2 linked regions of the Luteibacter rhizovicinus DSM 16549 genome follow. The protein of the gene in region 1 interacts with the protein of each later gene in a pairwise test. Links are inferred from orthologs where the notes say so. Each region holds a gene or a part of one and is shown in the gene's direction. Other genes may lie near its edges. The genes, in order: BJI69_RS03735 and mtgA.

What was found.
Region 2: the proteins of BJI69_RS03735 (region 1) and mtgA interact in binary tests that used the Escherichia coli proteins (3 or more experiments, as listed by UniProt). The link is inferred for Luteibacter rhizovicinus DSM 16549 from one-to-one orthologs.

What each region holds. Positions count from the first base shown.
Region 1 is NZ_CP017480.1:787,020-790,333, reverse strand. What follows is about bases 1-2,999. They hold BJI69_RS03735 (peptidoglycan D,D-transpeptidase FtsI family protein), read left to right. Parts: upstream 1-595; coding sequence 596-2,404; downstream 2,405-2,999. Other genes in these bases: BJI69_RS03730 (UDP-N-acetylmuramoyl-L-alanyl-D-glutamate--2,6-diaminopimelate ligase), read left to right, coding at 2,401-2,999; ftsL (cell division protein FtsL), read left to right, coding at 327-599; rsmH (16S rRNA (cytosine(1402)-N(4))-methyltransferase RsmH), read left to right, coding at 1-330. Outside these bases: more of BJI69_RS03730, read left to right, coding at 3,000-3,314. UniProt on the Escherichia coli protein: Essential cell division protein that catalyzes cross-linking of the peptidoglycan cell wall at the division septum. Required for localization of FtsN.
Region 2 is NZ_CP017480.1:2,565,155-2,568,437, reverse strand. Bases 13-2,980 are described here. They hold mtgA (monofunctional biosynthetic peptidoglycan transglycosylase), read left to right. Parts: upstream 13-1,110; coding sequence 1,111-1,851; downstream 1,852-2,980. Other genes in these bases: BJI69_RS11575 (CBS domain-containing protein), read left to right, coding at 2,886-2,980; BJI69_RS11580 (glycosyltransferase family 2 protein), read left to right, coding at 1,861-2,805; hslO (Hsp33 family molecular chaperone HslO), read right to left, coding at 87-1,004. Also shown: more of BJI69_RS11575, read left to right, coding at 2,981-3,283. UniProt on the Escherichia coli protein: Peptidoglycan polymerase that catalyzes glycan chain elongation from lipid-linked precursors. May play a role in peptidoglycan assembly during cell division in collaboration with other cell division proteins.

The sequences.
Region 1 (3,314 bases):
GCGACGCGCACCTTCCAGGCCCTGCGCATCCGCGTGAACGCCGAACTCGAATCCGTCGAGCGCGGCCTCGACGCTGCCCTCGACCTGCTCAAGGTCGGCGGCCGCCTGGCCGTGATCAGCTTCCACTCGCTGGAAGACCGCACGGTCAAACAGTTCATCCGCTCCCACGAAGGTCGCGTGCAGGGCAATCGTCGCGGTCCGCCGCCGCCGGATGCGAAGCAGGCCCGCCTCAAGCCGGTCGGCAAGGCGATCTTCCCGTCCGATGCCGAAGTGGCTGCGAACCCGCGTTCGCGCTCCGCCGTGCTACGCATCGCGGAGAAACTCGCATGAAGGTGTTCGGCGCGATCTGCCTCTCGATCCTGCTGCTGGCGGTCCTCGCCAGCGCGATCGGGGTGGTATGGACGCGCCACGAGAGCCGCCAGCTGTTCGTCGAGCTCTCGAAAATGCAGTCGCAAAAAGACGATATCGGCGTCGAATACGGCCGTCTCGAACTCGAGCAGGCAACGTACGCCGAGCCCAGCCGCATCGATGCGGAAGCCCGCGCCAAGCTCGGCATGATCACGCCGAAGCCGCAAGACATCCAGTTGGTGCGGCGATGAAGGCGCGCTACGGCAAGCCGGTCGTACCGAGCCGCCGTCGCGGCCAGGGCCCGAGCCCGCGCAAGCGCATGACCGTCGTCGTCGCGCTGCTCTGCGTCTGTGCGTCCGGCCTGGTCGTGCGCGCGTTCGACCTGCAGGTGGTGCGCAAGCAGTTCTACCAGGATCAGGGCGATGCCCGCTTCCTGCGTGAAATGCCCATCGCCGTCTCGCGTGGCACGATCTTCGATCGCAACGGCGAGCCGCTGGCGGTGTCGACGCCGGTCGCCTCGATCTGGGCCAATCCGCCGGAAGTGCTGGAAAACGAAGACCGCATTCCCGAGCTGGCCAAGGCGCTCCACGTCGACGCGGACGATCTGAAGCAGAAGATCGCCGCGCGTGCCGACAAGGAATTCATGTACATCGCCCGCCAGATGCGTCCCGAAGACGCGCAGGCGATCGTCGATCTGAAGATCCCGGGTATTTCCTCGCAGCGCGAATACCGCCGCTACTACCCGTCGGGCGCCGTCAACAGCCACATCCTCGGTTTCACCAATATCGACGATCACGGCCAGGAAGGCCTGGAACTGGCCTATGACGAGTGGCTCTCCGGCAAGCCCGGTGCGAAGCGCGTCATTCGCGATCGCATGGGACACGTGGTCGAAGACGTCGAGCTGGTCCGTGAGCCGCAGCCTGGCCGCGACCTGACACTGTCGATCGACCGTCGCATCCAGTACCTCGCCTATAGCGCGTTGAAAGACGCCCTGGACAAGAACAAGGCCGACTCCGGCTCGATCGTGGTGATGGACGTGCACACGGGCGAAGTGCTCGGCATGGCCAACCTGCCGACGTTCAACCCGAATGCCGTGCGCGGCAGCACGCCGAACGATCGCCGCAACCGCGCGCTCACCGACGTGGTCGAGCCGGGTTCGACGATGAAGGCCTTCACCATGGCGGCGGCGCTGACCAGCGGCAAGTACACGCCGACCTCGCCGATGATCGAAACCTCGCCGGGTACCTGGATGATGGGTGGCCACCCGGTGCGCGATACGCACAACTGGGGCACGCTCACGCCGACCGGCGTGATCACGAAGTCGTCCAACGTCGGCGCAGCCAAGATCGCGATGACGCTCGATACCGACTTCCTCTACAACATGTGGAAGTCGTTCGGCATCGGCAGCAACACGGGCAGTGGTTTCCCTGGCGAAGCGGCCGGGTACCTGCCGGTGAGCCGCACCTGGAAGCCGATCGAAAAATCGCGCATGGCCTACGGCTACAACCTCAGCGTGACGCCGTTGCAGCTGGCCACGGGCTACGCGGCGATCGCCAACGGCGGCGCCCTGCGTTCGCCGACCTTCATCAAGGGTGCCGACAACCCGGCGAACCAGATCATCACGCCGGACGTGGCGCACGAGCTCGTGCGGATGCTCGAGACCGTGCTCCAGCCCGGTGGTACCGGCTTTGGCTTCGCGTCCGTGGCCAATTACAGCGTGGCCGGCAAGACGGGTACCTCGCACAAGTTCTCGGTCGGCGGTTACTACGCGAAGAACTACATCTCGCTCTTCGTCGGCATGATTCCGGCCAGCGCCCCGCGCCTGGTCACCGTGGTCGTGATCAACGATCCGCAGGGCGGCCACTACTACGGCGGCTCGGTGGCCGGCCCGGCCTTCGCCCAGGTGATGCAAGGCGCCGTGCGCCTGCTCGATATCCCACCCGACAACGTCGGACGCTGGTATGTCGGCGGCCCGAGCGTGGGCGGTCTGATCGGATCGTCGAATGCGCCACCGCCGCCGGCGGACGACAGCGCGGCGGAAGAGGTGGTCCCATGACCATGCCACTCGCCGAACTCCTGAATGGTTTCGCCGACGCCTCGGGTGTCGGCGAAATCGTCGTTTCGGGGCTTTCGCTGGATTCCCGCGAGATTGCCGAAGGAAACGCCTTCGTCGCCCTGCGTGGTGGCAAGGGTCATGGCATCGACTTCGCGGCCAAGGCCGTGGCGCAGGGTGCCAGCGTGATCCTCGCCGAGCCGCCGTTCACCGCGGCCGACGCCGGTGTGCCCGTCGTCAGCGTCGACAGGTTGCGCGAGAAGACCGGCGCCATCGCCGCCCGTTTCTTCGGCGAGCCGTCGCAGTCGCTCGAACTGATCGGCGTCACCGGCACCAACGGCAAGACCTCGACGGTGCAGCTGATCGCACAGGCGCTGGCTTTCCTCGGACGCAAGCCGGCGACGGTCGGCACGCTGGGCGCGGGCATGCACGGCGCGGTCGTCGAAGGCGAGCGCACCACGCCGGACGCGATCAGCATGCAGGCCCTGCTTGCCGGATTCCGCGACGCCGGTGCCTCGCACGTCGCCATGGAAGTGTCCTCGCATGCGCTGGAGCAGGGCCGGGTCAACGCGCTGGCGTTCGACGTCGCCGTGTTCACCAATCTCACCCGTGACCATCTCGACTATCACGGCACGATGGAAGCCTACGGCGCCGCCAAGGCCAAACTGTTCGCCTTCGACGGCCTGCGTGCCGCGGTGATCAATATCGACGATCCGTTCGGCGCGAAGCTGGCCAAGGGTCTGGGCGAGGGCATCGCGAAGCTGCGTACCACCATGGCGGGCGAGAGCACCGACAAGGACGCCGAGGTCCGTGCCGATATCATCGTGACGTCGGCCAAGGGGCTCTCGTTCAACCTCAATACGCCGTGGGGCATGCGCACGGTGCGTAGCGCGCTGCTCGGCCGCTTTAACGT
Region 2 (3,283 bases), 1.8 Mb from region 1 along the record:
GTGGGAGCCGATTCATCGGCGATTGGCGCTAGGGCTTCACCGCTCCGTTGGCTTTTCGCCGCTGAAGCGGCTCCCACATATCCAGATTACTGCAGGGTCGAGGGGGCTGGCGGGGTTTCCACCTGCATGAGCAGGCGTTCGGCGTCGACGCGGTCGAAGACATAACGCGTGGCACAGAATTCGCAGACCACTTCGATCTCGCCGTCGCGGTCGTCCAGCGTGGCTTCCACTTCCGTCCTGCCGAGCGCACGCAGCATGCCCTCCACGCGCTCCTGCGAACAGGTGCAGCCGAAGGCGAGGCCCTTCGCCTCGTAAACGCTCACGGTCTCTTCGTGATACAGCCGGTAAAGCAGTTCCTCCGGCAGGATCGACAACATCTCGGAACTGCTCAACGTGTCGGTGAGCATGCCGACCCGCGCCCAGGCGTCGTCATCCTCCTCGGCCGCACTGTGGCCACCCTCGCCCGCGATCGGCTGCAGCATGAGCCCGACCGCGTGATCGGCATTCGCCGCGAGCAGGATGCGCGCCGGCAGCTGCTCCGATCGCTCGAAGTAGCTCTCCAGCGCCTTCGCGATCGATGGCTCATCCAGATCGACAACACCCTGGTAGCGCCCACGGTCGACCTGACCGATGGTGATCGCGAGCAAGGCATTTGGCAGCTCGTTCAGGTGCAGGGCCGTCGGCAGGGTGTCGGCGTCGTAGCGCGCCAAACCGCGCAGATGCCCCTGATCGGTGCATTCGGCGAAAAGCAGGCGCAGCGCGCCCTCGCTCTTGAACTCCAGCGAAAGCGATCCGTCGAACTTGATGTTACCCGTGAGCAGGGCACTCGCAGCCGCGGCTTCGCCCAGCGTGTTGCGAATGTCGGTGGGGTAGTCACCACGGGAAACGATCTCGCGCCAGCTGGCGCCCAGACGCACGAGCACGCCGCGGACGCCTGCTTTCTCGAGCATGAAGCGGTGAAGCACGTCTTCGGATGGCAGGGTTTCGACGATCGAATCGGTCACGGTGGCCTCCTGGTGATCCGACGAAAGATGGGGCCGTGCCGGCGCGCCGACAAGACCGGCACACGCGGGGCCCCTATACTGCGCCATCCCTTGCCACCGCGCTGACATGAGCCCGACGCCTCGCTCGCTGCCCATTCGTATTGCCCGCATCGTCGGCCTGGTCCTGCTGGCCTGGCTCGTCCTGTCGTGGCTGGTCGTACTGGTGCTCCGTTTCGTGCCGCCCTGGACCAGCGCGATGATGATGGAGCGTCGTGTCGAGGCGCTCGTTGCCCGCGAACCCGACTTCACGTTTCGCCATCGTTGGGTCCCGTGGGATGCCGTGTCGCCCGAGGTCGGCCTGGCGATGGTCGCCGGCGAAGACCAGAAATTTCCGTTTCATCACGGCTTCGACATCGACGCCATCCAGGACGCCATCGACGCCTCGGATGAAGGCAAGCGCCTTCGCGGCGCCAGCACGATCAGCCAGCAGGTGGCGAAGAACCTCTTCCTGTGGAACGGCCGCAGCTTCGTCCGTAAAGGCCTGGAGGCCTATTTCACCGTGCTGATCGAGGCGACCTGGCCAAAGCGCCGGATCCTCGAGGTCTACATGAATATCGTCGAGCTCGGTAACGGCATCTACGGCGTCGGTGCGGCAAGCGACGTGTTCTATCGCAGCCCGCCCGATCGTCTTGGCGTGACGCAGGCGGCACGACTGGCTGCCGTCCTGCCCAATCCGCGCCGCTTCCGCGTAGACGCGCCCAGCGCCTATGTGCAGAAGCGCACGGCCTGGATCGCGCAACAGATGGGCCAGTTGGGCGGCCCCGCCTACCTCTCCCGCCCGGCCCCTGTCGCCGGCCGCGTTCGCTAAAGGATCGAGATGACGTTCTCACTGGCCATCGTGGTCCCTGCCTACAACGAGAGCGATGTCATCGACATCTTCCATGCCCGGATCGGCGCCGTACTCGACGGTATCGATGCCACGGCGCGGGTGATTTACGTGGACGACGGCAGCAGCGACGACACCTGGCAGAAGCTGAGCGCGATCGCGAGCGCCGATACACGCGCCATCGCGGTCCGGCTTTCGCGCAACTTCGGCAAGGAGGCCGCCATGACGGCGGGCCTGGACGCCGCCGACGCCGATGCCGTCGTGGTCATCGACGCCGACTTGCAGGATCCTCCCGAACTGATTCCGCAGCTCATCGCGCGCTGGCGCGAGGGCTTCGACGTGGTCTATGCGACGCGTGGTGAGCGTGACGGCGAAACCCGCCTGAAGAAATTCACCTCAGCCGCGTTCTACCGCGTCATGGAGCGACTTTCCGACACGCCGTTGCCACGCGACACCGGCGACTTCCGCTTGCTTTCGCGACGCGCTGTCGCTGCCCTGGGCGGCCTGCGCGAGCGCCAGCGATTCATGAAGGGCCTGTTCGCCTGGATCGGCTACCGGCAGACCTCCGTGGTCTACCACCGCGACGCCCGCCATGCCGGCACGACCAAGTGGAACTACTGGCGGCTGGGCAACCTCGCGATCGAAGGCATCACCTCGTTTTCGGCAGCACCCCTGCGCGTCGCCACCTGGGTCGGCCTGTCGGCTGCCGTCATTTCTTTCCTCTACGGCATCTGGGTGCTGATCAAGGTGGTGGCCTGGGGCGATCCGGTACGGGGCTACCCCACCCTGATGGTGGTCATCCTGTTCCTGGGCGGCATCCAGCTCCTCGCCCTGGGCATTATCGGCGAATACGTCGGCCGGACCTATGCCGAGACCAAACGGCGGCCGCTGTATTACGTGGAATCCCGCCTCGGCGGCGAACCGCCGGTCGCCTGATGGCGACCCCCACCGCCGCCGCGACCGGCGCTACACTAAGCCATCGCGGCGACGCGCCGCCTCCACTCGGAGGGTCGAGCATGCAGCAGGTCAAGCATCTCCTGGAATCGAAGGGCAAGGAGGTCTACGCGGTGGCGCCCGACGCGCCGGTGTACGACGCGATCCGCCAGATGGCCGAGAAGAACGTCGGCGCGCTCGTCGTCCTCAAGGGCAGCGAACTGGTCGGTATCGTTTCCGAGCGGGACTATGCCCGGAAAGTCATCCTGAAGGACAGGTCGTCCCGCGACACGCCGGTAGGCGACATCATGACGCCCACGGTGGTTACCGTGTCGCCCAGTGCGACGGTCGATGAGTGCATGCGACTGTGTACCGACGGCCGCCTGCGCCACCTGCCCGTACGTGACGGCGACCGTGTCGTCGGCGTGATCTCCATCGGTGACCTGGTCAAGGCCGTGATCTCCGAGCAGAAGCAGACGAT